Regions from separate parts of the Hymenobacter jejuensis genome, predicted to be linked through region 1. Evidence: riboswitches for the same ligand, from Rfam matches in the RefSeq annotation. Region 1 holds a riboswitch; each other region holds the start of a gene.

Region 1 (7,627 bases):
CACGCCAATTATGCGGCCTCCAAAGGCGGCGTGATGCTGCTCATGAAAACCATGGCCCAGGAGCTGGCGCAGCACAAAATCAGGGTAAACACTATCGGGCCGGGCGCCATCAAAACGCCCATCAACAAGGAGGCCTGGGATACGCCGGAGGCCGCCGAACAATTACTCAAACTCATTCCTTACGGCCGCATCGGCGAGCCCCACGACGTGGGCGAAGTCGCGGTGTGGCTCGCCTCCGACGCATCGGACTACGTGCACGGCATCACGCTTTTCGTGGATGGCGGCATGACACTTTTCCCGGGCTTTATCGGCAACGGGTGATGTGCCCGGCAGCCAACGAGCTGCCTTTTTTCACCTCAATGGGCACCTATTTACTTCCATGACGCAGGAACAACATCGTTTGGCTGAAAACAAAGCCCAAACGGCCAACTGGCAAAAATTTGGCCCCTACCTTACCGATCGGCAATGGGGCACCGTTCGAGAAGACTACAGCGCCAACGGCAATGCCTGGGAATACATTACGCACGACATGGCCCGCAGCAAAGCCTATCGCTGGGGCGAAGAAGGCATTGGCGGCATCAGCGACGACGAGCAGCTGCTGTGCTTTTCGGTGGGCCTCTGGAACGGAGTCGATGGCATTCTGAAGGAGCGCCTATTTGGCCTCACCAACGGTCAGGGCAACCACGGCGAGGACGTGAAAGAGTGTTATTACTACCTCGACAACACGCCCACGCACTCCTATATGAAGATGCTGTATAAGTATCCGCAGCAGGAGTTTCCGTACGTGCAGCTGGTGCAGGAAAGCAAGCGACGCACTCGCGAACAACCTGAATACGAGATACTTGACACTGGCATTTTCGATAAAGGCCGCTACTTCGACGTGTTCATTGAGTACGCCAAAGCCGGCCCCGACGATATCCTGATTCGGGTGACGGCCCACAACCGCGGCGTGGAAGCGGCACCGCTGCACATTGTGCCGCAACTGTGGTTTCGGAATACCTGGGCCTGGGATTTTGGCATTGCACGCCCCAAAATAAGCATTGGCGGCACCAGCACGTTGCAGACCGAGCACGAGCTACTGGGCTCCTACAAGCTGTACTGCGCCCAAGACCCCGAGTTGCTCTTCTGCGACAACGATACCAACGGACCGCGCCTCTACAACCTGCCGCCCGAGCGGCTTTTTTTCAAAGATGGCATCAACGATTACATCCTCAACCATGATATCGCGGCCATCAACCCGTTGGAGCGCGGCACCAAGGCGGCGGCCCACTACTCTTTTACTATCGAGGGCGGCACGAGCCAAACGGTGTGCCTGCGGTTGAGCAACAACACCGACCTGGAGCAACCTTTTGCGGGCTTCGAGGAGGTATTTGTGGCGCGGCAGCAGGAAGCCGATGAATTCTATAGGCACTTCGAAGAATCGCTGGCCACACCTGACTTGCAACGCATTCAGCGTCAGGCATTTGCCGGAATGCTCTGGAGCAAGCAGTATTATTATTACGATGTAGCCCAGTGGATCGATGGAGACCCGGCTGTGCTCACGCCGCCGCCGCAGCGCCAGAAGGGCCGCAACAGCAACTGGCGCCACCTGCGCAACGCCGACATCATCTCGATGCCGGATAAGTGGGAATACCCGTGGTACGCCGCCTGGGATCTGGCCTTTCACTGCATTCCGTTGGCCATGCTCGACCCCGAGTTTGCCAAAAAGCAACTCCTTCTGCTCACGCGCGACTGGTACATGCACCCCAACGGCCAGTTGCCGGCCTATGAGTGGCACCTAGCCGACGTAAACCCGCCAGTACACGCCTGGGCTACGTGGCGCGTCTACCAGATGGACCAGAAGCAGAACAACGGCCAAGGCGACATTGCCTTTCTGGAAGCCGTTTTCCATCGGCTGCTGCTCAATTTTACGTGGTGGGTCAATCGCAAAGACAAGGATAACCGCAACATTTTCGAGGGCGGATTCTTGGGCCTTGACAACATCGGCGTATTCGACCGCAGCGCGCCCCTGCCGACCGGTGGTTACATCGAGCAAGCCGACGGCACGAGTTGGGTGGCGATGTACGCCCTCAACCTGATGCGTATTGCGCTGGAGCTGGCCAAAACCAACCCAGTTTATCAGGACATGGCTAGCAAGTTTTTCGAGCACTTTCTCTACATCGCCGAGGCCATGACCAAGGTGGGCGATGAAGCCTACAACCTGTGGGATGAAGAAGACGAATTCTTTTACGACGTGCTGCATACCCCTGACGATGAGCGCATTCACTTGAAAGTACGCTCTATCGTAGGTCTGATTCCGCTGTTTGCGGTGGAAGTACTCGACGACGAAATGCTGGCGGCCATGCCTGAATTTGAGTACCGGCTGAAGTGGTTTCTGGACAACCGGCCTCATTTGGCCGAGTTGGTGTCGCGGTGGCAGGAACCGGGCAAGGGCGAGCGGCACTTGCTTTCCCTGCTCCGCGGGCACCGCATGAAAAAGCTCCTTCACCGCATGCTCGACGAGTCCGAATTTCTCTCCGAATACGGCGTGCGCGCCCTCTCGCGCTACCACCTCGAGCATCCGTACGTGTACGAAACCCCCGAGATGGATTTCTCGGTGCGCTACGACCCCGGCGAGTCGGTTTCGGATTTGTTTGGCGGCAACTCCAACTGGCGCGGCCCCATCTGGTTCCCGATTAACTACTTGATAATCGAGTCGTTACAGCGTTTCCATTTTTACTACGGCGATACTTTCGAAGTAGAATATCCGACGGGCTCGGGGCAGTTCAGCACCCTTAAAGAAATCGCCGCGGCCCTCTCCGAACGCCTGACCAAGCTGTTTGTTCGCAATAAAAAAGGCCAACGACCCGCGTTTGGCAAGTACAAGCTGCTGCAAAAGGACCCGCATTTCCGCGACTACCTTCTGTTCCACGAGTACTTCCACGGCGACAACGGCAAAGGCCTAGGTGCCAGCCACCAAACCGGCTGGACTGGCCTGATTGCCAAATTGTTATATACCCCAAAATAGCATAGCAGCCACAGCGCCAAGCGGCGGAATTGGTTTTTACTCCTGAATTGCTTATAACAAAAGAGCCGGCGCAATGCGCCGGCTCTTTTGTTATAAGCAATTTCATATCAACTAATAACCTCTTGCGGGGCGGGTTGCGCTTCAGCCTGAATGCCTTGCCGCAGCTTGCTGTTTTTCTTGCCATAGCCGAAGTAGATCGCTAATCCAATGGCCAGCCACACAAACAGACGAATCCAAGTGTCGGCGGGCAATGACAGCATCATCACTAAGCAGGTTAGGATGCCCAAGATCGGCACCAGCGGCACCCACGGCGTGCGGAACGGGCGCGGCGTGTTAGGCTCGCGCTTGCGCAAAATCAAGATGCCAATGCACACCATCACAAAGGCCAGCAACGTGCCGATGCTCGTCATTTCGCCGACGACACTGATGGGCACCAGCCCGGCAAACAGGCTAATAAACACGCCCAGCAGCAGATTGGACTTGTGCGGCGTCTGGAAGCGCGGATGAATCTGGGAGAAAACGCCGGGTAGCAGCCCATCGCGCGACATGGTAAAAAACACCCGCGACTGGCCCAGCAAATCGACCAGAATCACGGAGGTATACCCAATCAGAATGGCGATAATGATGGCTTGGCTGAGCCAGGCATAAGGCGTCTTTTCGATGGCAATGGCCACCGGCGCCGCGCTGTTTTTGAACTCCGTGTAATTGGCCAGACCCGTCATGACGTGCCCGAACAGCACAAACAAAATCGTGCAGATCACCAGCGAGCCGATGATGCCGATGGGCATGTTGCGCTGCGGATTCTTCGTTTCCTGTGCCATGGTGGCTACGATGTCGAAGCCGATAAACACGAAAAACACCACCCCGGCACCCCGTAAAATGCCGCTCCAACCAAACTCGCCAAAGTGGCCTGTGTTGGCCGGAATATAAGGATGGTAGTTGGCTGGGTTGATGTACTGCCAGCCTAGCACGATAAACACGGCCACTACTGAGAGCTTCAGGGCCACCACAATGCCGTTGTAAACGGCCGAGCCTTGCGTACCACGAATGATGATGGCCGTGATGAAGAGCACGATCAGGATGGCGGGCAAGTTGATAAAACCCGACACCACCGAGCCGTCGGCCAGCGTAACTTTTTCGAAGGGCGAAAGCACGAGCTGCGCCGGCATGTGAAGGTCGTATTTGGCCAGAAAGCGCACCAAGTACTGCGACCAGCTGATGGCCACAGTCGCGGCACCCACAGAGTATTCGAGCACCAAATCCCAGCCGATGATCCAGGCAAATAGCTCACCCAGAGTGGCATACGCGTAGGTATAAGCAGAACCCGCCACGGGCACCATAGAGGCAAACTCGGCATAGCACAAAGCCGAAAAGGCGCAGCCAATGGCCGCCACCACAAACGACAGCGTGACGGCCGGTCCGGAGTGGTTGGCGGCTGCAATGCCGGTGAGCGAAAAAAGCCCCGCCCCAATGATTACCCCGATGCCGATGGCAATCAGGTTGAGGCCACCTAAGCTGCGTTTGAGAGTATGAGAGCCGGTTTCGGCAGCTTCCTGCCGCAGAAGTTCCAATGATTTTTTTAACATACAATACGGTTCGGACAAGGCGGGCCACCGGCCGGCTTATCACGATAGAAACGGGAAAAAAGGCTGTGGACTACGCAGCTTGGCTATACCAGAATCACTTTACTGATTCGTATATAAGCACTTGATTATCAAGGTCTTATATACGAATATAAGTTCTGACTCAATTAGGAGCCACAAGCTGCGGCAGTACCGAAAAACAATCAGCAACAACAACCAAATGCGAAGCTGCAGCAGGCACGATCAGCCGTTATCAGAACGGAGCCAGCAGCCGTACGAGCGCACAACAGGAACGGGGCAGCAAGGTTGTTGGAAAAAGCCACGGCAACTTGTTTTTATATGGTCAGGACTTGGCACCGTTTCGGATGGCCCGAGGGTTGCCGGCGTTTCATAGAGCCTGTCTCTCCACGCCTCGGTATAAAAACAATCCTTTGATGGGGAAAGAATTGATGCCGCAAAGGTACGTACCGCAACTTTGCATTACCAAATGCGATCTGTCAGGCGGCCCTTTCGGCGGGTACAGCAGCATCCGACTCGAGAAAGCGCCGCATGCGGAAGCAGTTCATGGCGGTTTCGCCAAGCTGCTCGATCAGGCGGTAATTAGCTACCGCTCCTACTGCTGCCCCAATGAAGGGCATCAGCTGGGCCATCTTTGCCAGATCGATGTAGTCGCGATACTCTTGCTGGAAAGTGCGCCAGTCAAAAGCTTGCACATCGGTGGGCAGCTGGTGGCGATACTCTTCCCAATTGACTACGCGGTGGTACACTTCGTTGCGGGTGTGCTGGCTCGAAAAGGCCAGCTGAAACACATGCAGTAAGTACAAGCGTTCGGTGTAGTCGCGCACATCGTATCCGTACAGCGACGCCACGTCAAATAACAGCTTGATTTTGAGGCCTAACAGCAACGGAAAATCGGCCAGCCCCAGCAGGAAGCCGCCCGCGCCTGTTACGGCTCCTTCGGCCGAAGCCGTGTTGCGGTAGGATCGCACGCGGCAGCGAACCGACTTTTCACGCTCTTCCAGCGAGGCATCGGCAGTGGGCCGGCGCGTGAGGTACGAAGAGCCGTACAGCACACCGCGCACCATCTGCTTGATAGTGACTGTGATGGCTTCATGCAAGCGCTCAGGCAGCCAGGCATTAAGGCGCATCTGTACCCGTCGCGTGAAGCGGTTGAGGTATGAGGGCGGTCGCTGCATCTGTTCTTGCCACGTCCGCAGCTCCGCATAAGCTAGCTGTTCGTAGGAAGTCATAGTATATAGATACGCAGAATAAAACCTACAGGCTCAATTCTTTACATCTATTCTGGCTAAAAGATTCAGGGGTCGATCTATTCTTTCCCCCGGCACGACTTCCGCAACAAGCGCCGAACTCGCCCAAACTATCTCAACCGATATATCCGCTCAATGATCTCTACCACTTTCGCGCCTTCCTGCGCATTGGTTGTAACAGCGGCCCCATGCTGAATCACATCTATCACATTATCAATTACTTGCGCGTGGTTGGCAGCGCTCCCTTTGTACGCCCCATATTCGTTCGCCGGATTGGTGGGGGGCAACGCAGGTAACGTGTAGTCGCGTAGGTGGCAATATTCGACTTGATCCAGGTACTGCCCTCCGATTTTGAGGCTGCCGTGCTCGGCAATCACCGTGATGGAGCTTTCGAGGTTACGGTCCCAGACCGCGGTGCTGTATTGAAGCGTGCCCGAACCTCCGCGCACCAAGTCAAAAGTAACGAGGCCACTGTCTTCAAACTCCGTGATGCCCTGATGGTTGAAGTCTCGAAAACGAGCCTGTAGGTTGGTAACATCGCCAAAAACCCAGTACAACAAATCGATGAAGTGGCTGAACTGCGTGAAGAGTGTGCCGCCGTCCTGGGCCTGGGTGCCGCGCCAGCCGCCAGGACGATAATAACGCGCATCACGGTTCCAAAAGCAGTTGATCTGGACGAGGTAAATCTGACCGAGTCGGCTTTCGTTGTAGACTTGCTTGAGCCAAGCGGCCGGGGGCGAGTACCGGTTCTGCATTACCCCAAACACCAACTGGCCTGTTTGCTGCGCTGTATACACAATATCCTCAGCATCAATATATTGAAGAGCAATCGGCTTTTCAACAACGACGTGCAAGCCGTGGTGCAACCCCGCAATGGCTTGGGGTGCGTGCAGGTTATTGGGAGTTGCCACGGTCAGGACATCCGCGGCTATCTCGGAAGCAAAAAAGGCGTCTAAAGAATTGAAAAACGGCACCCCAAATTCTGCTCCCAATTCTGGTCGTAGCTCTGCGCGCACGTCGACAATGCCCACCAGCTGTGCCCGTTCGTGGCGAGAAACCAAAGCAGCATGCCGACGGCCAATGTGTCCTACCCCACAGATGACGAAGCGGATCGGCGGCATAAGCTTATTACTCTCGGCTTGATGTAATGCTTTGATTTCCAAACAATAGGCACTTAAAAGCGGCGTATTATATCCACAATATACTCTACCTGATCGTTCGTCAACATAGGATGCATGGGCAGAGACAACACCGAACGGGACAACTTTTCGGCTACTGGGAATTGGCCGGCTTTGTAGTTCAAATAATGATAAGCGGGCTGCAAGTGCACGGGCAACGGGTAATAGATAGCGCTGGGTACACCTTGCGAGAGCAAATGCTGCCGGAGTTGGTTGCGGCGCTGCTCATTTTCAAGGGTGAGAGTGTATTGGTGAAAAACATGCGTGCTGCGGGGGTCGCGGGCAGGTGTATGCAGGCCGGCAACATCAGCAAGCGCAGCATCATAGTGGGCCGCGATGCGCTGCCGGGCAGCCGTCCAAGTGGCTAAGTATCGGAGCTTTACGCGCAGCAGGGCGGCTTGCAGTGTATCGAGACGGGAGTTGAGGCCGATGTGCTCGTGGTGGTATTTGCGGGTCTGGCCGTGGTTGGAGAGTTGGCGCAGGTACGTGGCACGGTCGGGGTCGCGGGTGAAAAGCGCGCCACCGTCGCCGAAGGCACCAAGGTTTTTGGAGGGAAAAAACGACGTCGTTCCCACCGCGCCCACCGCGCCG
Region 2 (7,627 bases), 710 kb from region 1:
CAGCGGCATTGTGGGTAAATACATACACGATTCGACCGGCGCCAGCTTGGGCGGGTTTTTACCGCAGCTACTGGATCGGAAGCGCTACAATGAAGATGGCGCCGGCAGTGTACACATTTATTCGCCCTGGTGGCTGGATAACAAGAAGTTGGACTTCCCCCGCGGCTATCACATCGAATACGGAGGCGGGATGCACATGCCGTCGTATGGGTTTGGCGGCGGCATCCAGAACTTAAACGGTCTGGTGCCCGGCCGCGACGGAAAAATGAAAGACGCCGGCGGCTTTGGTGCTTCGTTAAAAGACGATTACCGGCGCTTTTACGGCACCCAGGTAGGCATGGCGGGCCGCGGAACTGCCATTGCCCGAGAAGATAATTACTGCGAAATCGACCGCGACGTGGTGGATAAATTCGGGATACCCGTCCTGAAGTTTCACTACAAATGGACCGATGCCGAAGTCAAGCAGGCCAAGCACATGCAGGAAACGTTTCAATCGATTATGCATGCGATGGGGGGCATCATCACGTCGAAAATTCAGGGGCCCGAAACCAATTACGGGCTCGAAGCGCCGGGGCGCATTATTCACGAAGTGGGCACGGTCCGGATGGGCGACGACCCCAAAAAATCGGCCCTGAACAAATGGTGCCAGGCCCACGACTGCAAAAACCTGTTTGTGGTCGATGCGTCGCCGTTTGTGCAGCAAGGCGACAAAAACGCGACCTGGACCATCCTGGCGCTCTCCATGCGCACGAGCGAGTACATCCTGGAGCAAAGAAAAAAGCTGAACGTGTAACCCCTGATTGTTACCCACCGATGAAAAGACGCGACTCTCTGAAAGCCATTGGCTTAGCTACCCTTTCGACCGCCTTGCTGGTCGATGCCTGCAAGAACGATTCCCCTAAAACGACCGAGGCTCCGGCCGCTTCCACACCCACGGACGCGGACGCGGGAGTTGCGGGCAGGGAAGCCTTTGAGATAGAGCGAGATAAGAAGCTGCACGCCGAGAAGTTCTTTACTCCGCACGAGATGGCCACGATCACGGTGTTGGCTGATATCATCATTCCCAAAGACGAGAAGTCGGGGAGCGCCTCGGACGCCAAAGTGCCTGACTTTATCGAGTTCATAGTCAAGGATATACCGGAGCACCAGGTACCCATGCGCGGCGGCCTGCGCTGGCTTGATGTGCAGTGCTTAACCCGGTTCAACCGTGCTTTCGTGGATTGCACCCCGCCGCAGCAACTAGAAATGGTAACGGCCATTGCATATCCGCTGAAGGCCACGCGCGAAATGAAGCAGGGCGTAACGTTTTTTAATCGGATGCGCGATTTGACCGCTTCCGGCTTCTTTACCAGCAAAATGGGCATCGCCGATCTTGGCTACGTCGGTAATTCACCGAACAAATGGACCGGCGTGCCCGAAGACGTACTCAAGCAATACGGCATGGAACACGTGTAACCCGACACGTGCCGCGTGGCGCAATAGTCAATGCCGGATTTGAAAAATCAGAAGAATTGGACCAAGATGAAGTATTGACCGCGGTGGTGCGTCTTTGTTAGAGCCGAGTCTACATCGCTCGGTACTACTTCATTTTCAGCTTATTCTCATGGCTAAAACCGTTTTCATCACCGGCACTTCTACGGGCATCGGCGCGGCGTGCGTGCGCCTTTTTGCCCAGCACGGCTGGCAGGTAGCCGCCACCATGCGCAACCCCGCCGACGCGAAATTCGACGACCTGCCTAGTGTGCGCGTGTACGCGCTCGACGTAACTGATGGCGCGGCCGTAACCCGCGTAATAGCGCAGGCCCACCAGGATTTCGGCAGTCTCGATGTGCTCGTAAACAACGCCGGCTACGGCCTGGTTGGGCCCTTCGAGGCGGCTACTGATGCGCAGATTCAGACGCAGTTTGCGACCAACGTTTTCGGGGTGTTTGCGGTCACGCGGGCCGCGTTGCCGTTTATGCGGGCGCAAAAATCAGGTGTTATCATCAACATCACATCGGTAGGCGGGCGCACGGCATTTCCGATGAATTCGCTGTACCACGCCACCAAATTCGGGCTCGACGGCTTCTCGGAGTCGCTGTGGTTTGAGCTGGCACCGTTCGGCATTCAGGTGAAAGTAGTGGCTCCCGGAGGCGTAGCCACCGATTTTGCCACCCGCTCGCTCCAAATGACCATCGACCCCGCCGACGACTCCAACCCCTACGCCGGGCAGGTACGCAGCGTGCTCAATGCCTTCAGCAGCCGCAGCGGCAATGCTTCCACCGCCGAGCAGATCGCCGAAGTAATCTACACCGCCGCCACCGACGGCTCGAGCCAATTGCGCTACATCGCCGGTGCCGATGCGCAACAGGTGCTGGGCGCCAAAGCCAACATGACCGACGAAGCGTATCTGGCGATGACGCAGAAGAATTTCGGCTTGGCGGAATGACCTTACCCCATTCGAGCTCCACAAAAAAGCCCCGACTGCTATAGCAGTCGGGGCTTTTTTGTAAGTATCTGATTATGAAATACTTAAGCTAATACATTGATAATCTCTTCCGAGAACCGCTGCATTTCCTCCAGTTGCGGGCTGGTCTGGAGCAGGAAGAAATCAACGCCCACTTCTTCAAAGGCCGCGATGCGATCCTGGATTTGGGCGGGCGTGCCGGTAAGGCCGGTGCGCAGGCCGCGGTTCGACACCGAGTAATCCTGCAAGGACACTTGCTGCTCTAGTTGCGTGCCCGCCAGCCACTGCTGGTAGTTGCCGTAGCCAGCCGCCGAAGCCTGCACGTTGGTGATGCGGTCGAGTTCCTGCTTTACTTCCTGTTCCGAGTTGCGCACGATGGAGTAGCCGGCCACGCCAAACTTCATGGGCGGCAAGCCTTTTTCCTCGCGGCGGCGGCGCATGTCGGCGATGCGCTTGCCGATCTGCTCGGGTGAGTCGCCGTGCATCACGTACCCGTCGCACTGGGTGGTAATCAGGTTTTTAGCCGCTTCCGATTCGCCACCGGCGTACAGGAAAGGCTTTTTGGCCGGCTTGGGCTGCAGTACGTTGTCGGTGACGTTGTAGTACTTGCCTTCGTAGGTGAAATGGTCTTTTTCCCACACGCCGGTCAGTACGTCGAGCCACTCCTTGGTGCGGGCATAGCGATCGTCGTGCTCCTCGAAGTGCAGCCCGTACTTGGTCGCCTCGTCGCGCCACCACGACGACACCACGTTCAGCGACAAGCGACCCGGCGCGATCAGGTCGATGTTGGCGGCTTGCTTGGCCAGCAACGCGGGGTTATGGAAAGTAGGCCGCACGGCCACCATGATTTCCAACTCCTTCGTCACCGCCGCCAGCGCTGCCGCCGTCGACCAGGCTTCCAGGGCCGGCGCCTCTTGGCCTTTGATGTCGTTTAAGTAAAGCTCCGCGATGAGCGTGAGGCTATAGCCCCACTCTTCGCTGCGCTGGGCCAGCTGGCGCACGTAGTCCCAGGAAGTGCTCATGCCTTCGTCGGGCACGTTGCGCAACCAACCGCCAAATATGGGAAGCCAATATCCGAACTGCATGATTCTAAGCTTCTTGGGTGGCGAGTTGAGATTCCGACTTCTTAGCCAGTTCTTGCTCCAAGTAGTCCACAAAGCGGGCGTACGGGTCAAAACCCACCACGTTTACGGCGTCGGCTACGAAGTTGGAGAGGGCATTGATGTCGTAGAACAGCACGTCGCCGTTGCGGTCGTCTACGAGGTATTCGATGCCGCCCACGTCGATTTTAGCCGCGGCTACCAAACGCTCCACGGCCTCAATTACTTCGGCGGGCGGCGTGGTGGCTTCCACCTGAATGCCTTTCTTGGGCGCTTCGGTAAGGCAGAAGTCGCCTTCGGTGATCTCGTCTGGAATCTGGCAGATTTCGGCAGGGCAGAGGTTGAAGCTTTCACCCGTCGTGAACACCTTCATGGCGTAGAGGAACTTGCCATCCAAGGTTTCTACACGGGTGATGTGACCGCCGCGCGGCGCCACAAACTCCTGTACCAGAGCCGTTTGGTCGATGCCCAGATCAATGCTGCCGGCTTCCACGGCCTGCTGCAAGCCTTCCGGCGTGTCGAAGCGGATGATGCCCGCGCCGCTGCCGCCGATGTTTACCTTCACTACCAGCGGGAACTGCAACTCAGCCGCCGCATCCGGAATGCGCGAAACGTGGTTTACCACCCGCGATTTGGGATATTTCAGTCCCAGCTGCGTCAAAAGCGAGAGTTGGCGAGCCTTGTTGGTTTCGATGCTCGACGCTACCGTTCCGTTGATTACGCGCACGCCCAACCGCTCGAGATGCGTCATGAAGCCTGCCGTATGGAAGATGCCCTGCCCATGATCGCGCAGGTAAGCTGACGAGCTCATCCGGTTGACCACCAAGCTGTAGCGGCTTTCCTCTTCGGAAGGGTCGAACATATGGTAGGCGGCATCAATCTTTTCGTAGGCAATGCCCCGACGGTCGAGCTCGGCAAACAGCGGCTTAAACCACTCAGGATGCTCGTAATAAATGCCAATCGGCTTTTCGGAAGAGTAAGTGGACATATAGGTAGTTGGTAATCTGAGAAATTACAGGAGAGTATTTATCTAACTAACTGATTGTCAATTAGTTAGATAAATAAAAGAATTCGTATCGAAAGGAGTAAAAGGAAATTCCCAGCGGGAAAGTTTTGTCGGGCGCTGGTTTTGGCTGCAACCTGTGCGGGGCAAAGGGCCACAAAAGGCTCAGTCCGTGCTGCTTAGCAATTGTAAAGAGGAGCCTGTGCTACACCAACCGACGCTGGAATGGCAGAGTTAGCAACAACAGCAACAGGAAGCTGTAGGAACGAAGAAGTCTCCGCCGAACAACGCGTGTTGGGTTCGGGCGAGGGGAGAGGCAACTGAAAAAACCGCTGGGGTTTGCATGTAAAGCGCTGGTTTATAGTTCCTAAACAATTTTAGGCAGGAATTAGCACCTTAGCTCAAGGTAGGTTGCTAGAAGTTCACAGAGCCTGATCTCTCCCTTCTTCTGTATAAAGCATCCCCGAAAAAACCGGGTTTTGACGTTATGGTTGCAAAGATGGTCGTCGACAGCTTACCATGCAAATAGGAAATCCTAAAGCTCGACCGTATTGTGGAAATTACAAAGCTGATTGAGCAACTTGAAGCTGACGTTTTTCCTTTATTCCTTCTCTTATTTTATTAAGGGATAACAGCAGAATAATCGCAACAATATTTACGCCGAAAACAGATAATTCATAGTTTCTATTATAACTCAAAAGGAAAGTAGGGAAATTAAATTCAAATTTTATTGATAAGCTTTTTGTTAAATCTAGATTAATAAAGAAAGCCGAACCTGATACAAATTTATATGACATTCCCGCAAACGAAAGATTGAGAATCTGAATCGATTGATTGATCATTGAAATCAGAAGCCCTTCGTATCTATCATTTATTAATAATTTGCCCGCATAAATAGAAAAAGAATAAAAACTTAGCATTGTAATGATCATTGCGAGAACAATTCCAGTGATTATTTCTGTCTGAGCCAGTGCCCAAATTGTTATAAATATACCTAAAGCGCCGCTTAAGGCTTGATAAAGCCCTAAAAATTTAACTCTTTTAATTTCTGGTGCAGATAAAAATTCTTCCATGTGAAATAGGATTTGAAGCTTCAATGCAATAATTATCGCTGAGGCTAAGATGCTTTTGCTGTTACTGCGACTCGCAAGAAATATGTTTGCTCGCTATTAAACAAACGCCCAGCCTTCTGAGCACAGCAGGAGAAGGACGGACGTTTAGCGAAGTGATGACTGATTTAAGTTGTTAAGTGATTTGTAGTCAGTTACTTATGGCGCTTGGCCCGTTCGTATTGCACGGGCCACGGCACGTCCGCGCCGAGTTCCTGGGCCGCGTGAAGCGGGAAATACGGGTCGCGCAGAAACTCGCGGGCCATGATGATCAGATCGGCTTGGTTGTTCTCCAGGATGGTTTCAGCTTGCTGGGCGTCGGTGATGATGCCAACCGCTCCGGTCGGGATGCCGGTTTCCTGCCGGATGCGGGCGGCAAATTCCACCTGGTAGCCGGGGCCGACCGGAATGCGGGCATTGGGTACGTTGCCGCCGGTAGAGGCATCGATCAAGTCGACATCTTTGGTTTTCAAGACGTTGGCAAGCGCAACGGAATCCTCGATGGACCAGCCGCCTTCAGTCCAGTCGGTGGCCGAGATGCGCACGAACAGCGGGTGGTCGGTGGGCCATATTTCACGCACCGCTGCCACGACTTCCAGCAGCAACCGGATGCGGTTTTCAAACGAGCCGCCGTATTGGTCGGTGCGCTGGTTGCTCAGGGGCGAAAAGAACTCGTGCAGCAGATAGCCGTGGGCGGCATGTATCTCAATGACTTTAAACCCCGCCTGTAAACACCGTTTCGTCGCGGCCCGGAAGTCGTCGAGCACCTTCTGGATGCCCGCTTCGTCGAGCGCCACTGGCATGGGATACGCATCGGAAAACGGAAGGGCGCTGGGCGCGACGGTTTGCCAGCCGCCTTGGTCTTCCGGTACTTTCACGCCGCCTTTCCACGGGCTGCTGGTGCTGGCCTTGCGGCCCGCGTGGGCCAATTGCACGCCTGCCACCGAGCCCTGCGATTCGATAAAGGACGTGATCCGTTTGAGCATTTCAATGTGCTCGTCTTTCCAGATGCCGAGGTCGTCGGGGGTGATGCGCCCCTCCGGCGACACGGCCGTGGCTTCGAAAATAATAAGTCCGGCGCCGCCCACGGCCCGGCTGCCCAAATGGACAAGATGCCAGTCGTTGGCAAAGCCATCCTGACTGGAATATTCGCACATCGGCGACACTACAATGCGGTTTTTAAGCTCAAGCCCGCGCAGGCGCAGGGGGCTGAAAAGTTTTGCTGCCATGAAAGGAAGGGATTAGAAACGCGGTAGCCACTAACCGGCACTCCCGCGCCCGAATGAGTGCTGATTGCCTGGTATTACCCGTTGCCGTCCGGAAAGTTTCCAACATCGGCGTTCAGCGACCCGCCCAGCAGTGGCGACGCGAGCAAAAGTGAAGAAAATCAGATACTTTCAGCAACAAAAGAAGCGTTGCGTTGCTTCATTAGCTCATCTCAAACCTTACCCCACCACGCGCATGAAAAACCGAACCGCAAAATTATGGCTGGCTGCTTTCTCGGCGGCGCTGCTGCTGGGCTCCGTGCAGAGCCACGCCCAAACCAGCACTACCCAAACGACAACCACCCAAACCCAGACGACCAAGGCGCCGGAAGACAAAAGCAAGCGCCCCAGTCCGCCCGCTAAGGTGTCGGCGATGGTGGGTGCTGCCAACGTCAGCATCGACTACAGCCGCCCCTCGATGAAGGGCCGCAAGATTTTTGGCGGACTGGAGCCTTACGGCAAGGTGTGGCGCACTGGCGCCAACGAAGCCACTACGTTTGAGACGAGCAAAGACGTCAAGATTGAAGGCCAGGCGCTGCCCGCGGGCAAATACGCCTTGTTTACCATCCCCGGCGAAACCGAGTGGACGGTCATTTTCAACAAGACCGCCGACCAGTGGGGCGCCTTCAAATACGATGCTGCCCAGGATGCCCTGCGCGTTAAAGTAAAGCCCAAGAAAACCGCTCAACCCACGGAAGTCTTCA
Region 3 (7,627 bases), 860 kb from region 1:
CCGGCAAGCCCCGCTTCCGCGCGGCTTCGGCCGCAAGCTTGGCTACTTTCTGGCTGTTGCCGGTCTGCGAACCAAACAAAATAGTAACAGAAGTAGCAGAGGCTGAGCCAGTTGTCGGAGCAGCCTGCGGAGCGACTTCACCCGTGCCCGCAGCATAGCGACCGTAGAAATAGCCGCTCAACCACAAAAGCTGCTGAGTGTTCAGCCCGGCGGAAAACTGCTGGAGTGTAGCTTCATCGAAGCCTATGGGGAGCGTAGGGCCTTGCGAAAGTGACATACGATAGTGTTTTTATAACCAATTGATAGACAATTGATTATGTGCTAAGCTACTTCTGCGTATTGGATGGCTGTCGTGGCAAATTCCACTGCCGACAGGGGCGTAGCGGTGGCCAAAGCCACTACTTCGCCGATCACGATGATGGCCGGAGCGCCCACGCCGGCGGCTTCGGCTTTGTCGGCGAGGGTGGCTACTGTGCCCGTCACGAGGCGGGCGTCGGGGAGCGTGCCGTTCTGAATCACGGCGGCGGGCACATGGGCGCTGCCGGAGTGGCAAAACAGGCGGGTGATTTCGGGCAATCGGCTCAAACCCATCAGAATGATGGTGGTCGTGCGCGAGCGGGCGGCTTCCACGACAGCGGTAGAAAGTTCGCCGTTGGCAGTGATGGCCGTAATCACCTGAAAGCCTTCGCTTAAGCCCCGGTGAGTAACCGGAATGCCTACGCTGCCCGCCGCCGCTACCGCGCTGCTGATACCCGGAACATAAGCCGTAGCCAAGCCGTGTTGCTCAGCGTAGAGCATCTCTTCGCGGCCCCGCCCAAACACAAATGGATCACCGCCCTTCAGCCGTACGACGTGCCCGTATTGCCGAGCGTATTTCACAATCAGCGCATTCGTTTCTTCCTGAGAGTAAGCCTGATACCCCCGGCGTTTGCCCACAAACACCCGCAGCGCTTGCGGCCGCACCAAGGCAAACAGGTCGTCGCTAACCAGCGCATCGTAGAGCACTACGTCGGCTTCGGCCAGTGCGCGCGCGCCCTTGAGCGTGAGCAGCTCTGGGTCGCCGGGGCCAGCCCCGACTACCGTGAGGCGTGGTAAGATGTGCGGATTTGCAGGCATAATGAAAAAGAATGTAGAACCTTGTGAATGAGGTGATTATGACGATTCGATTAGGCCGGCGGCGAGCGTATCGCCGGTGAGTTCATCCACCAGAATGAAGGCGCCGGCGGTCCGGTTGTTGTGGTAAGAGTCGGCCACTATGGGCACGGCCGTCTTGATTTGCACCCGCACGATGTCGTTGAGCTGGGCCGATTCGGCGGCCGAATGGGCGTAGGTCTGAATGTTAGTTTTGCTCAGGATGGCTGATACAGAAGCCTTTACCACGGCCGAATGATGTTGGACCAGCAGCTTGCGACCGGGCTGGAGTGGGCGCTCATCCATCCAGCAAAGCGTCGCTTCGAGGTTGCGAGTGGTAGTAGGCGCGTGATCGGCCACTACAATGGAGTCGCCGCGGCTCACGTCTACGTCGTCGCGCAGCCGAATCACTACGGCTTGCGGAGCCACGGCCGCTTCTACTTCCTGCTGGCTAACTTCCAGTGCCTCAATCACTGATTCCAGGCCCGAAGGCAGGATCTTGACGCGGTCGCCTTTGCGGTACGTGCCGCTCTGAATGCGGCCCGCGTAGCCGCGGTAATCGTGCAGCTCTTCGGTCTGCGGCCGGATCACGTATTGCACCTGAAAACGCGGCTCATGCGGGTTGGCATCCGCCGTAGAAGGCACGCTTTCCAAGTGTTCCAGCAGGCTTGGCCCCTTGTACCACGACAGCTTGCGCGACCGCTTCACGATGTTGTCGCCGTGCAGCGCGCTCACCGGAATAGCCACGATGTGGGGCAGCTTGAGGTGGTCGGCAATGGCGGCGTAATCGGCGACAATCTGTTGAAACACAGCCTCATCGTGGCCGACCAAGTCCATTTTATTTACGGCCAGCACAAAGTGCCGAATGCCGAGCAGCGCGGCCACCAGCGTATGCCGGCGCGTCTGCTCCACCACGCCCTGACGCGCATCGACGAGTACGATGGCGAGGTCGGCGTTTGAGGCGCCCGTGACCATGTTGCGGGTATATTGCACGTGGCCCGGCGCGTCGGTAATGATGAATTTGCGGCGCGGCGTGGTGAAGTATTTATGGGCTACGTCGATGGTAATGCCCTGCTCGCGCTCGGCCTTCAGGCCGTCGGTGAGCAGCGCCAGATCCACGTTGCCGGTGCTGGTTTGGCGTTTTTCCAACGTCGCCAGCACGTCCAGCGACACCGAATCGCTATCGTAGAGCAGGCGGCCGATAAGGGTGCTTTTGCCGTCGTCGACGCTGCCGCAGGTGATGAATCGGAGTAAGTCCATGGGAGTATGGGGGCTGCGCCGGGGCGCAATTAGTCGGGAGAATTAGTTTTAATCTTATTTCTAAGTAATTGATAATCAATTACTTAGAAATAGCCGTTGCGCTTGCGATCTTCCATGCCGGTTTCCGAGATGGTGTCGTCGAGGCGGGTGGCGCCGCGCTCGCTCACTTTGGCTTGCAGCAAATCCAGGATGATGTCGTCCACGGTGTCGGCTTCGCTTTCCACGGCGGCGGTGCAGGTCGAGTCGCCCACGGTACGGAAGCGCACGCGGCGGCTCACGATTTCGTCGGTGTCGTCGAGGCGCAGGTGCTCGGTAAGGCCCAGCAATTGGCCGCTGGGCAGCACTACGCACGTGCGCTCGTGTGCGAAATAGATGTTGGGCAGCTCGATTTTTTCGCGCTGGATATAATTCCACACGTCCAACTCGGTCCAGTTGGAAATGGGGAACACGCGCACGTTTTCGCCCTTCTGGATGCGGCCGTTGTAGATGTTCCAGAGCTCCGGGCGTTGCCGGCGCGGGTCCCACTGACCGAACTCGTCGCGTACGCTGAAAATGCGCTCTTTCGCCCGCGCTTTTTCTTCGTCGCGGCGCGCCCCGCCGATGCAGGCGTCAAACTCAAACTCTTCGATCACGTCGAGCAACGTGTAGGTTTGCAAGGGATTACGGCTCGGAAACTTGCCGCCGGGCTCGCGCAGGCCGCGCTGCTTAATGGTGTCTTCCACGCTGCGAACGATCAATTTTTCGCCCAGGCTCGCGGCCAGCTGATCGCGGAAAGCCAGCACCTCAGGGAAGTTATGACCCGTGTCGATGTGCACCAGCGGGAACGGAAACTTGCCCGGCCGGAAGGCTTTTTCGGCCAAGCGAGTTAAGGCAATCGAATCTTTGCCGCCCGAAAACAGCAGAGCGGGTCGTTCAAATTGGCCGGCTACTTCCCGCAGAATGTGAATGGCTTCTGCTTCGAGGCGGTCTAAGTAGTCGAGATGAATTGTACTCATAATCAGTACTATGGGTCTGCCCAGGTAGGGGCCGATTTGGCGAATGAGATAACGGTGGCAGGTGCTTAAGCAAGCAGTTTTTCGACTACTGGGTCGCGGCCTTCGTGGGCGGCGGTGCTGTGCAGGCCGCACTCTTTGGCGGCCTGTTCTTCCCACCACCAGCGGCCGGCCCGAAAATCCTCGCCCGGCTTGATGGCGCGGGTGCAGGGCGCGCACCCAATGCTGACGAAGCCTTGCTGGTGCAGCGGGTTGAATGGGATGCTGTGTTCGCGCACGTACTCCCAGGCTTCGTCCCAGGTCCAGTCGAACAGCGGGTGTACTTTGATGAGCTGGTGCCCGGCATCCCACTCCACGGCGTGCATGTTTTGCCGGTTCGGCGATTGCTCGGCCCGAATGCCGGTCAGCCACACGCGCTGCCCGGCCAAGGCGCGGCCCAGCGGCTCGACTTTGCGGATGTGGCAGCACTCTTTGCGGGCTTCGATGCTCTCGTAGAAGCTATTGGGACCTTTTTGCTGAACCAAATGCTCGATGCTTTCGCGCTGTGGCGCATATACTTCAATGGGCTTTTGGTAGCGCAATAGCGTCTTGTTCCAGGTAGAATAGGTCTCCTGGAAATTGCGGCCCGTATCGAGCGTAAACACCCGAATGGGCAGGTTGTGGCTGAAAATCAGGTGGGTAAGAATCTGGTCTTCTAGGCCAAAGGAGGTCGAGAAAGCGACTTTATCAGGAAAATGGTCGGCGATGAGCTCCAACGTGTCCGTCACGGATTGCCCAGCCAAACGGTGGCGCAGGTCTTCGACCAGCCCTTCGAGTGCTACTTGCATGAGAGGAGTGAAATAGGATTTTTCCGAACGGAAAAGCAGAGAATAGAGGGGGCTGGCGCACAGACTGCCGCAAACCGAGTAGCCTATGTCTGTGACGATAGAGCCCGGTGCTGGAAGGCTGCCGGCGAGGGGGAGTTACCGTTGATCAGGCAACCGCAGGAAAGGGAAAAGAGAAGGGGACTACGCTTCAGCAACCCATGCTAGCCGCAGCCATACAGGTGGCTGGGCGCGCCATGCAACAACACCCATGCTGTACAGCAACGAGGTTGGCGAAGTAGGCGCGGAGGTTGGAGACAGTAGCCACGGTAACTTGTTTTTATATGATCAGGACTTGGCACCGTTCCCGATGGGTATCGGTTGGTTGCCGGCGCTTCGTCGAGCCTGTCTCTCCACGCCTCTGTATAAAAACAACTCTTTGATCAGAAAGAATTGATGCAGCAAATGTAAACTAAGCTTTTTGATAAAAACAAACGCGTATAGGATTCGGGCTTAGCATAAAAGGCTTTTACAGTGAAGAATCCACGAGAAAATAGCTATTAAATAAAATGAAATAACACATTGATAATCAACATGTTGTAATTAAATATCAATCGTTTGCGATCAGTGGGTGTTTTGTTGGTAAATAATCGCTTAGGATGCAAGAAAATTTTTGAAAAAAGTTGCAACGATGAGCGCAGCTATTATAAAAACAGCATCAATTTCATCCTATCGGAATGCTTGAAAAGCAAAACAGCGTCCAAAAACCGAGGCTTTTGGACGCTGTTTTACAAGATGTTAGAGCAGAAATTATTCAAAAGTGCCCAGCGAAACGACGTAATCTTTGCTGCCATCCGTTACCCACGAATCGAGTTGGGCGGGATCCTTCATCTGCTGACCGCGGCTGCGCGGCACGACCACATAGCCGCATTTCACGTCGGGGAGGGCCGACATATCGCTCCACAGCTTTTCGATCTGCGCGACGGGGTAAATGTCCTCCTGGCCGTGGCCCCAGCGGTATTTCACATCTTTGATCGTGACGTACGTGGGGATGCGCTGGGCCACGCTGCGCACGGCTTTGGCCAACAGTGCCTCGTCGCCATTTTGCACATCTTGGCGGCTCAGGCCAAACAGCTTCAGTAGCGGATCGACCTGAATCCAGGTGGTCATGGAGTTGTAGTAGCTTAGGGCCAACTCGTCTTCTTCGCGGGGCTGGGCGAGGCCTTCCAGCAGCCGAACATGGCCATTGACGCGTGCCAATCCGCCACCACGGTCTTCGATGCGGCGCGGCACTACTTCGAAAGTTAGGGCATTGCCAGAAGCCAAATGGTAGCCCAGCACGGCCGCGTGCACATCCGCGCCCAGCGTGTCGATGTTGTGCAGCATGATGGTTTCGACCTGCGGCTGCTCGCGCAGGAGCTGAGCCAGCGTACCGTTGCGCAGCAAATTGGACACCTCGTACCAGTGCCCCAGCGGCGAAAAGCGCTGAGCGGCAATGTTATCCACGTAGTCGGTGCCTTCGCCCTTCGCCTTGGCCCAGTTGATCATGCTGCTGCGCACGGCATCGCGGACTTTCTGCTTGTTTTCGTCGAGCGTTTCCTGCGGCATTTCTTCCCACATAAAGCGCAAATCGCGCTCTGTGGGCACAAAACGCTGCCCAATGGAGCGGCCTGCCGACAGGAAAACCTTGCCGCCGTAACCATAATTCCGGGTGTGCGCCAGCTGCTTACGGATGGGCTCGTGGGTGAGGTAGCTGGTAGCTACCACGTGCGGAATGTCGGTTTGGTAGTGCTCAGCCACGCGCCGCGTTTTGGCCAAATGAATCTCCAAAAAGCTGCGGTGCACGCCGTTGATTTCCACAAACGGGTTGAGCGCTTTGATCACGCCCGCACCTTTGGTCCAACGGCTGCCCACGCCGGCGGCTAGGCTCATCACGGCTACTTTGCCGGCCCGAATTGCGGCTTCGCCAGCTTGAGTATATTCTTGTGTGTCAGATAGTTGGGTAATGTCTGTGGGCTGCACGTCTTCGATGGAAGTTTCAGCGGCTAAGCGGTTGCGCGACAAGCCAATGCGACCTTTTTGCAGTTCCTCGCGGATGTCTTCGTGCTGAATGTAGTCGAAGCCATTTTCGCGCTTGATGCGGTCGGCCTTCTCGTTTTCGACGCTGCGGTTGCCCTGTGCCGTGGGGTCCGACACCTTGAACAGGTTGCTGACGATGGTGCGCAGCAGCGGGTAGGCCAGGTTGTTCTGCTCGCAATACGTGGTGAAAAAGTCAATTTCGGCCCGGCGGATGTAAGAAATGGTCTCTGGGTCTTTCTTCACCAATTGCGACACATGGATGGCGTAATACTGCTCTGGCATCAGCGCTTCATTGCCTTGGTGCAGCGTGCCCCACGAGCCTTTCGGGTTGATGCGCCAATTGTATACCACCGGCTCCATGGCAAAGGGCAGTGAATCAGATAGTTCCTGCTTGGTACTGCGCAGTAGTTCCAGCACCCGCAGCTTGTACTCCTCGTAGCGCGCGGGGTTCACAAACATGCCCATGCCGCCACCCGACATGCCGCCCAGCATCAGGAAACCGTAGTAGTCGGAGCCGAATTCCTTCTTGGCGCGGGCAATGATTTGCTCCGTGAAATACGTTGACGCCCAAGGGATTATGGTTTTGATGGGGCCGGCGAAGTTGCGGGCCGTGTTGGCGCCCAACTTCTGAACGTCGCCATCTTTAATGGCCGCCAGGATGTTGTCGAAGATCTCGTTGGTTTGCTGCCGGGCCTGCGTTTCCTGCTCGCCGCGGAGCAAGTATTTTTCCGTCACCATCTCCAGAATGGGGCCGACGTTGGACGCCATGCCCCCGTGCATCAGCACCAGCGAATTCATGATTTTCTCGCCGATTTCGGGGTGCACTTCTTCGCCTTCCAGCACGCGGTGACGCGGCAGCAGCGTGCCCCGGCTGATGTTGAACTCCGGATCGCCTTCCTGCGCAAACGTGCCCTGAATGGCTTTGATGCCCGGCCACACGCCGCCCGAATCCTGCCAGCCGCCGCCTGAGCCGCCGATCCATTCTCCCAGAATGGCGCGCGACGCCACTAATCGGCGCTCGCTTTCGTCGAGGCCGCCGGTCAAGTTTTTGGTCTGGCCGGTGGCGCGCATCAGCAGGCTAATAATCGAGCCGAGCAGGTTGGTGGAAACTGCAAAGCGCGAGCCCTTCGGAATGTCGTTGACCTTGGTAACCAGTTCAATGCCCATGCCCGGTGCCACGATGCGCGCCAAAATATCGGGCAACGACTGGTTGGTGCCTTCGAAGGAAGGCGGAATCAGGCCCGAAGCGATCACGCCGGCTTTCACCAAGCTCAGGTAGTCGTTGCCGAAGTTGAACAGGTCGGCCAAATCGTGCACGTCCTTGGTGGTGTTCAGGTCGATGCTGGTCAGGCGCAGCACGGG
Region 4 (7,627 bases), 2.4 Mb from region 1:
GAACTTTTCTAACTCCCAAATGCTGCCGCAACTGCTCGTGCGCCGTCACCATATCGCGAACGGTGAGCAGCGGAAACCGGCTGAAAAGCGCCTCGCCAGTCGCCGGATCGGGCGTTAGGGGGCCTGTAGAGCCGTAACATGAACCCAGAATATTGGCGCAAACAATAAAGTACTCGGCCGGATCAAAGTGACAATTCTCCCCAAACAACCCCGGCCACCACTCCAAAACGTTGGAGTTGGCGGTGAGCGCGTGGCATACCCACACCACATTGTCGTGGTTGGCATTGAGCGTGCCATACGTATGGTACGCCACCTGCACATGCGGCAGCGTGGCGCCACTTTCGAGCGCTAAAGGATGGGGTAAGGTGAAAAATTGACTATCGACCATAAAGTAGATGCGTGTTGCAGAAGCTCAAGGGATAAGCTTTGCAAGGATTTTCAATAGCCCGCGGGCTGAACCTGCTGGATCGGAGGCAGTCGGTCCCACCCAAAAAGATCCCTCGATCCGGTTCAGCCCGGGCTACTGAAGGATGGTCAAAACGGCTCCCTCTCTCACAAAAAACCGTTCTGCCATCCGCAATGCGGCAACTCCCGAAAGAAGGCGGCTACCGTTGCGACTCGTCGCCGCGGCCACCGCCCAACCTCTCATTTACACTTCCAGGGGTTGCGCATGTTCTTTTTCGGGCTGCAACAACGTGCTGCCCACTTCTTCCGCTTGCAGCGGCGCTTCATTGCGAACGGCTTCGAAGGCCTGCGCCAGATCGGCACGGATGTCTTCAAAATGCTCGATGCCAACCGACAGGCGCAGTTGCGTAGGCGCTACACCAGCGGCGCGCTGTTCGTCGTCGGAGAGTTGTTGGTGCGTGGTAGCCGACGGCTGAATAATGAGCGTCTTGGCGTCGCCCACGTTGGCTAAGTGGCTCACCAGCTTCAGGTTATCAATAAACTTGGTGGCCGTTTCCTTGCTGCCTTTGATGGTGAAGGTGAGCACGCCGCCGAAGCCGCGCTTTAAGTACTTCTGCGCCAAGGCGTTATAGGGGCTGCTCTTTAGGCCAGGATAGTTCACGCTCTCGACCTGCGGATGCTGCTCCAGCCAAGTGGCCACCCGAAGTGCATTTTCTACGGTGCGGTCGACGCGCAACGACAGGGTTTCGAGGCCTTGCAACAGCTGGAAGGAGTTGAAAGGGCTGATGGACGGCCCAAAGTCGCGCAAGCCTTCTACCCGCGCCCGGATGATGAAGGCAATGTTGCCAAACGGGCCGTTTTTGCCGAATACGTCATTGAAAACCAAGCCATGATAACCTTCGGAAGGCTCCGTAAACTGCGGAAATTTGCCGTTGCCGAAGTCGTATTTGCCGCCGTCCACGATCACGCCGCCGATGCTGGTACCGTGGCCGCCGATCCATTTGGTAGCCGACTCTACTACGATGTGCGCGCCGTGCTCCAGGGGGCGGAACAAGTAGCCGCCAGCGCCAAACGTATTGTCTACAACCAGCGGCAGGTCGTGCTTCTCGGCAATGGCGGCAATGCGCTCAAAATCAGGCACGCTGAAGCTGGGGTTGCCGATGGTTTCGAGGTAAATCGCCTTGGTTTTGTCGTCGATCAACTGCTCGAAATGATCGGGATTATCGCCGTCGGCAAAGCGAACCTCAATGCCCAAGCGCTTGAAAGCCACTTTGAACTGGTTGTAAGTGCCGCCGTAGAGGAACGACGAGCTAACAAAGTTGTCGCCGGCCTGGAGGATATTGTTAAGGGCAATGAACTGAGCAGCCTGACCCGAACTGGTTGCTAGCGCTGCTACGCCGCCTTCGAGGGCAGCTACACGCTGCTCAAACACGTCGGTGGTTGGGTTCATCAAACGGGTGTAGATGTTGCCGAACTCCTTAAGGGCGAAGAGGTTAGCGCCGTGTTCTGCGCTTTTGAAGACGTAGGAGGTTGTCTGATAAATCGGAACTGCGCGGGAGCCGGTAGTCGGATCGGGTTGTTGGCCGGCGTGTACTTGGAGGGTTTCGAAGTGCAGGTTTTGCGTAGACATAAAGAGGCTGTGATTAGGAAGTGTCAGAAGGAGAAAGATGCTGTAAATCAGGGCGTAAGCGACGGACGGCTTAGGCGAAGCTCCTCAAGAGCGCAAGGTTGCGCTGAGGCAGGAAAAACCCGTCGGAGAGCGTACCAAGACGCTGCAAGACGCAGTTTTGCGGTAAGTACAGAGGGGGAGGAAAGGAGGCTAGACTCGACTTAGCGAGTTAGCAACAACAGGTGCAACAGCGGCACATTCGCATTCGCATGACTACACCTTCGGCGCGGCTAAGAGCAGCGGCAACCGAAACACGAAAACCCATTGGCAAACCGGCGTGCAGAAACGCAGCCGTGGCGGATGGGTACGAGAGGGCGAAAGCGAAAGAGTTTTGCATGGCACTCAACTTATATTCCCCGTCGGCGGATGCCGGGCCGGGCAGGAATTGGCACCTTTCGCGCGGTCGAAGGTTGCCAGCGGGTCACGGAGCCTGATCTCTCGCCGCTTCTGTATAAATTTTGAAAACTACCCCGCCGCGAGCGGGGGAGTACCGGGTTGGTAGCTACAAATGTACAACTGGATTTGACATACGCAAATCCAGGGCAATATTTTTTGCGCGACCTAGTCGGCAGTTTATGAGCTACTTAGCTAAAAAAGAACAGAAGCACAGGAAAAATATTTTGCTTAATGACCCGAAAAACGGTTTCAGTAAGCCGCTGATTTGGCTTCCTAATCGCTGTTATTCTTCAAGTGTTACTAAGCAATTCTGCGTGGCTTCGTACTTCTTGCCCGAAACCTTTACACACATGGTGTCTTATAAAGAAGAATCAGTCTAAATAGGTAAAAATCAATAGCTTATATGCAAAAAGGCTGCCTCCAGTTGGAGGCAGCCTTTTTGCCTGGTTATGTAAGAGAATAAGAGCTTAGCTCTTAGGCAATGTAAGCACTTGGCCTACCTCGATGTGATCGGGATTGCTGCCGATAATACCTTTGTTGGCTTCGTAGATCTGGTGCCATTTGGCAGCATCGCCATAATGATTTTTGGCAATTTTCGACAGTGAGTCACCACTTACGACAGTGTACGTGTCGCCTTGCGTAGTAGCAGAGGCAGGTTGGGCGCTGTTGCCACCAAAGAAATCGGTGTTACCCGCATTCTGGTTGGGCTGATTAGCCGGTTGAGCAGGTTTTTCTTCGCCTTTATTCAGAAAATCAAACAGTCCCATAGTGTGTAAAGCTTTAGATTAGAGAGGAGAGAAAAACTTGGGCAGTGGGCAAGTGCACCATTGCCACGACATCAGGGGAGCTTACGCGTTTAGGATGAATAAGTTGTAGTTCCGGAAGCTCAAGAGTTGGGTGCTAACTCTTTTGGCGCGGCTGCCGTAAGAAGCGCTGTGTTTGATGCCGTGAGCTCCACCCAGCGGGCATCAACTAGCATATTGCTCACCTTCCTAACCCTTACAACGAACCCATGAAAACCTCCCTTTCTCCCTTCCGGTATTTGGCCAGCTTGCTGGTGTTGGTGGCTTTGCTGACCGCAAGCTGTAGCCAGGAAAATAAAGTTGGCGAAACCAACCTGCTTTACGGTACCGATAGCAAAGTCTGGAAAACCGATAAAGAAACCTCTGCCACCGGCGATAAAGTAGCGCAAACCAGCGCCGACAAGAAAACCGAGCTCCGCTTCTATGCCAACGGCAACTTCAACATGTCGTCGCCCACCCAAACAATGCAGGGTACTTACACCTTCGATCAAGCTGCTAAAAAGATCACGTTGACGCCTGCGGGTGGCCCCAATTCCCTGAGCTTTGACGTAGTTAATCTGACCAAAAATGAGATTACTCTCAAAGCCCCAGATGGCTCGCAGATGATGCTGGAAGCTGACTAACAGCATTGAAAATACAATTTCTAGCCATTAAAAAAAGCCCTTCTGCATAGTGCAGAAGGGCTTTTTTTAATGGCTAAGTGCTCTGAAAGGTGATTTGTAACTTATTTATAGTCAAAATAATTGTGAATTAGGGTGCTGGTTGCTTGACGAACACCCGTGAAATCCAGCGGGGCAGGAATATGGCCCCGAGCACGAGGTACATGTAATACGTCACGATGCGGTACAGGAGCACGATAAAGTTGGTCATCGTGGGCGTACCGATGAATTTGCCGAAGAACGTCGGGAAAGCCCCTTCGGCAATGCCCGCCCCGCCCGGTGTAATGGCGATCAACAGAATAACTTTGTAAGTAAGGTTGCGGCCAAAAATGAGCGCGAACTCGTTGGCGTTGACATTGACGAAAGCCGCGATGATACAGCCGATTACGGCATAGCGAGCCGTCCAGACAAAGGCTGTGGAGAGCGCCGCTCGAAGCCAGTAGCCCGCACCGTTGCCGCGGAGCTGCGCCGAAGCCCATACCATCTCGTTGCCGTGCTGGTACGCTTTGGCCCGCCAGCGCCGCAGCCCCCGAATTGAAAAGAAACGGACCAAGAAGCGCTTGACAGACAAGGGATTAATAAAAATCGCATAGAGCATCAGGCCGGCGTACAGCGTGACCGAAACGTAGCTCACCACAAACGCTACCCGCAACGTAGCCACCAACCCGCCTTGCAGTGCCTCGTGCGGATATAAGGCGTCGCCGGCTACCCACACCACCAGCGGTACCATGATGACATAATACAAATTGTCGAGCATGGCCGTTGCCATCACGTACGCCAATGATTTGCCGAGCGTAATGCCTTCTTTATTAAGCAGAAAGGGTGCTATGGCCGTGCCACCCACTGCCGAAGGCAGCACGCAGGACGCAAATTCCCAAATCATGATTACGTCCAAGCTAGCCCGCCAGCTCAGGGCCCGCTCTGACATGTGCCGGATCCGGTAGACATAGCCTAAGTCGCGGGCTAGCAGCACCACCAGCATAATGGCCAGCCAGTGCAATTTCGCATTGGCCAGCGGTGCCAGATCGCCGGGTTTATAACTGCGCCAAAACATAAAGCCCACCACGCTCAGGCCAATCAGGACGGGCAGCACGATGCGCGAAGGCCGGAGCTTATCGAGCAGCTGCTGTTCTTGACTGTTCTGCGTGAGCGGCATAGGCGAGGGGGTGAGGCGGAGCGTAAAAGTAGAGAATCTTGGGTGGCGGCGCTGTTAAATCCAGATTAAGAGGCCCTAACGATATGGCGATGGCAACAACCGGTAGCTTGGAAAAATCGTAACTTTGTCTGTTGTACGTAGCAGAATACTCAGGTTACAGCCTAACCTTTTAAAGCACGTGCCTGTTGCCTTGCTGAATTCTACTTTTGCCTTATAGAATATGATTGTCGAACCTGGTGAATTGCTGGCGGCTATAAACTCGCCCAACGACCTAAAAAAGCTCAGCCAAGATCAGCTGGTACAACTCAGCCAGGAGCTCCGGCAGTTCATTATCGACTCGGTTTCGATTTACGGAGGCCACTTTGGGGCCTCACTAGGGGTAGTAGAACTAACGGTGGCGCTGCACTACGTTTTCAACACTCCTGACGACCAGCTGGTGTGGGATGTAGGCCACCAGGCTTACGGCCACAAAATCCTGACCGGACGCCGCGACCAGTTCCCCACCAACCGTCGCTATGGCGGCATGTCGGGCTTTCCGAAGCGCAAAGAGAGTGAGTATGATGCCTTCGGCGTAGGCCACAGCAGCACTAGCATAGGCGCGGCTCTGGGTATGGCTGTTGCCTCTGATTACAAGAAAGAGTTTGACCGTCAGCACATTGCCGTAATCGGCGACGGTGCCATGACGGCCGGAATGGCTTTTGAGGCGCTCAACCACGCCGGCGTAACCAATACCAATCTGCTGGTTATCCTCAACGATAACTGCATGAGCATCGACCCCAATGTGGGGGCGCTCAAAGAATATCTAACCGATATTACTACGTCGCGCACCTACAACAAAGTGCGCGACGAGCTCTGGAATGTGCTGGGCAAGCTGAGCAAATTCGGCCCCAACCCCCAGCAGATTGCCCGCAAGGTAGAGCAAGCTATGAAAGCTACTTTGTTGAAACAGAGTAACTTATTTGAAGCCCTGAAATTCCGCTATTTCGGTCCGGTCGATGGGCACGACGTCGACCATTTGGTTACGATTCTGCGCGATCTCAAGAGCATTCCGGGCCCCAAGCTGCTGCACTGCGTTACGGTGAAAGGCAAAGGCTACGCCTTGGCCGAAAAAGACCAGACGCTGTGGCACGCGCCGGGCTTATTCGACAAAATCACGGGCGAGATTTACAAGAAAGTCCCGGACAAGCCCCAACCGCCCAAGTATCAGGATGTATTCGGGCATACGCTGGTAGAGTTGGCTGAGCAAAACGACAAGATCATGGGCGTGACGCCGGCGATGCCTTCGGGCTCGTCGCTGAACATCATGATGAAAGCCATGCCCGACCGCGCCTTCGACGTGGGCATTGCTGAGCAACACGCTGTTACCTTTTCGGCGGGCTTGGCCACGCAGGGGTTGGTGCCGTTCTGCAACATCTATTCATCGTTCATGCAACGGGCTTATGATCAGGTAGTTCACGATGTGGCGTTGCAAAATCTGCACGTCGTATTCTGCCTCGACCGGGCCGGTTTTGCCGGCGCCGACGGCCCTACGCACCACGGCTGCTACGATATTGCCTATATGCGCTGCATCCCGAACATGGTGGTTTCGGCCCCGATGAACGAGGAGGAGCTGCGCAACCTGATGTATACCGCCACGCTGCCCGAAAACGCCGGCCCCTTCAGCATCCGTTACCCGCGCGGCGAAGGTGTGATGCCGGAGTGGCGTAAGCCTCTCAAGAAACTTACCATCGGTACCGGCCGCGTAGTGCGCGATGGAGAAGGCGTGGCCATTCTGAGTATTGGGCACATTGGCAACTATGCGCAAAAGGCTGCTAATCAATTGGTTGCAGAAGGGCTAAACCCTGGCCACTACGACATGCGCTTCTGCAAACCGTTGGACGAGGAAATGCTCCATAATGTGCTGCGGCAGTACAAAGCCATCATAACCGTAGAAGACGGTTGCCTGCAAGGCGGCTTTGGCGCGGCCGTGCTGGAGTTTATGGCCGATCATGGGTACTCGCTGCCCGTGAAGCGCCTCGGCATCCCCGACCGCGTAGTAGAACACGGCTCTCAGGATGAGCTTTATAAGGAATGCGGCTTCGACGCGAATGGCATTGCTGAGGCAGTTCGCTCCTTAACTGCCAAAGCCACAGTGGCTTCAGTAGTAGAAGTGACTTTGTAGAACTACAATCCTTTCATCCAAAATTATTGTGAAGCCGAAGTAGCTACTGCTGCTTCGGCTTCGCTGCGTTTGCGAATTACTTGCAAGACGCTGGATCATAAGCCAAAAAATTGGCTTGAGTTATCGGGAGAAAGTACAAGTAAAGCGATCACCATTCGCCATATATCCATCATATGCCTCAACACCTCGCACTCGTTTTCCTGCACGGCTTTGCCGAAAGCCGCGAAGTCTGGGCGGAATTCGTTCAAGGCTTCCCCAAACAATACAAGCTGCTCCTATTTGACTTGTTAGGATTTGGTGATAACTATTTCAGCAACAACGATTTGTCAATGGAGGCGCAGGCAGAATATGTCGCCGAGCAACTTCACATAGCCGGCG

The links. A riboswitch is a leader RNA that binds a small molecule or an ion and turns the genes downstream of it on or off. The one in region 1 is predicted to bind S-adenosylmethionine.
Region 2: it holds a riboswitch for S-adenosylmethionine, as region 1 does, so the genes downstream of both, FHG12_RS18320 (ATP-grasp domain-containing protein) here and FHG12_RS00240 (amino acid permease) in region 1, are expected to answer to the same signal.
Region 3: it holds a riboswitch for S-adenosylmethionine, as region 1 does, so the genes downstream of both, FHG12_RS17670 (phosphoadenylyl-sulfate reductase) here and FHG12_RS00240 (amino acid permease) in region 1, are expected to answer to the same signal.
Region 4: it holds a riboswitch for S-adenosylmethionine, as region 1 does, so the genes downstream of both, FHG12_RS11195 (O-acetylhomoserine aminocarboxypropyltransferase/cysteine synthase family protein) here and FHG12_RS00240 (amino acid permease) in region 1, are expected to answer to the same signal.

What each region holds. Positions count from the first base shown of each region.
Region 1 covers NZ_CP040896.1:75,828-83,454, forward strand. The annotation lists gene FHG12_RS00230 (SDR family oxidoreductase) at 1-321, shown strand, start outside; gene FHG12_RS00235 (MGH1-like glycoside hydrolase domain-containing protein) at 380-3,007, shown strand; gene FHG12_RS00240 (amino acid permease) at 3,115-4,593, opposite strand; SAM riboswitch class I at 4,923-5,014, opposite strand; gene FHG12_RS00245 (EcsC family protein) at 5,088-5,840, opposite strand; gene FHG12_RS00250 (Gfo/Idh/MocA family protein) at 5,969-6,979, opposite strand; gene FHG12_RS00255 (DegT/DnrJ/EryC1/StrS family aminotransferase) at 7,033-7,627, opposite strand, start outside.
Region 2 covers NZ_CP040896.1:4,452,340-4,459,966, forward strand. The annotation lists gene FHG12_RS18300 (GMC family oxidoreductase) at 1-793, shown strand, start outside; gene FHG12_RS18305 (gluconate 2-dehydrogenase subunit 3 family protein) at 814-1,455, shown strand; gene FHG12_RS18310 (SDR family oxidoreductase) at 1,604-2,428, shown strand; gene FHG12_RS18315 (LLM class flavin-dependent oxidoreductase) at 2,512-3,531, opposite strand; gene FHG12_RS18320 (ATP-grasp domain-containing protein) at 3,536-4,534, opposite strand; SAM riboswitch class I at 4,905-5,008, opposite strand; gene FHG12_RS18325 (hypothetical protein) at 5,110-5,622, opposite strand; gene namA (NADPH dehydrogenase NamA) at 5,814-6,887, opposite strand; gene FHG12_RS18335 (DUF2911 domain-containing protein) at 7,120-7,627, shown strand, end outside.
Region 3 covers NZ_CP040896.1:4,298,561-4,306,187, forward strand. The annotation lists gene FHG12_RS17650 (assimilatory sulfite reductase (NADPH) flavoprotein subunit) at 1-277, opposite strand, end outside; gene cobA (uroporphyrinogen-III C-methyltransferase) at 322-1,116, opposite strand; gene FHG12_RS17660 (sulfate adenylyltransferase subunit 1) at 1,153-2,391, opposite strand; gene cysD (sulfate adenylyltransferase subunit CysD) at 2,475-3,386, opposite strand; gene FHG12_RS17670 (phosphoadenylyl-sulfate reductase) at 3,452-4,210, opposite strand; SAM riboswitch class I at 4,524-4,618, opposite strand; gene FHG12_RS17675 (UTP--glucose-1-phosphate uridylyltransferase) at 4,997-7,627, opposite strand, start outside.
Region 4 covers NZ_CP040896.1:2,719,568-2,727,194, forward strand. The annotation lists gene metX (homoserine O-acetyltransferase MetX) at 1-388, opposite strand, end outside; gene FHG12_RS11195 (O-acetylhomoserine aminocarboxypropyltransferase/cysteine synthase family protein) at 650-2,035, opposite strand; SAM riboswitch class I at 2,419-2,532, opposite strand; gene FHG12_RS11200 (LysM peptidoglycan-binding domain-containing protein) at 2,938-3,237, opposite strand; gene FHG12_RS11205 (copper resistance protein NlpE) at 3,483-3,896, shown strand; gene FHG12_RS11210 (lysylphosphatidylglycerol synthase transmembrane domain-containing protein) at 4,024-5,088, opposite strand; gene dxs (1-deoxy-D-xylulose-5-phosphate synthase) at 5,309-7,249, shown strand; gene FHG12_RS11220 (alpha/beta fold hydrolase) at 7,423-7,627, shown strand, end outside.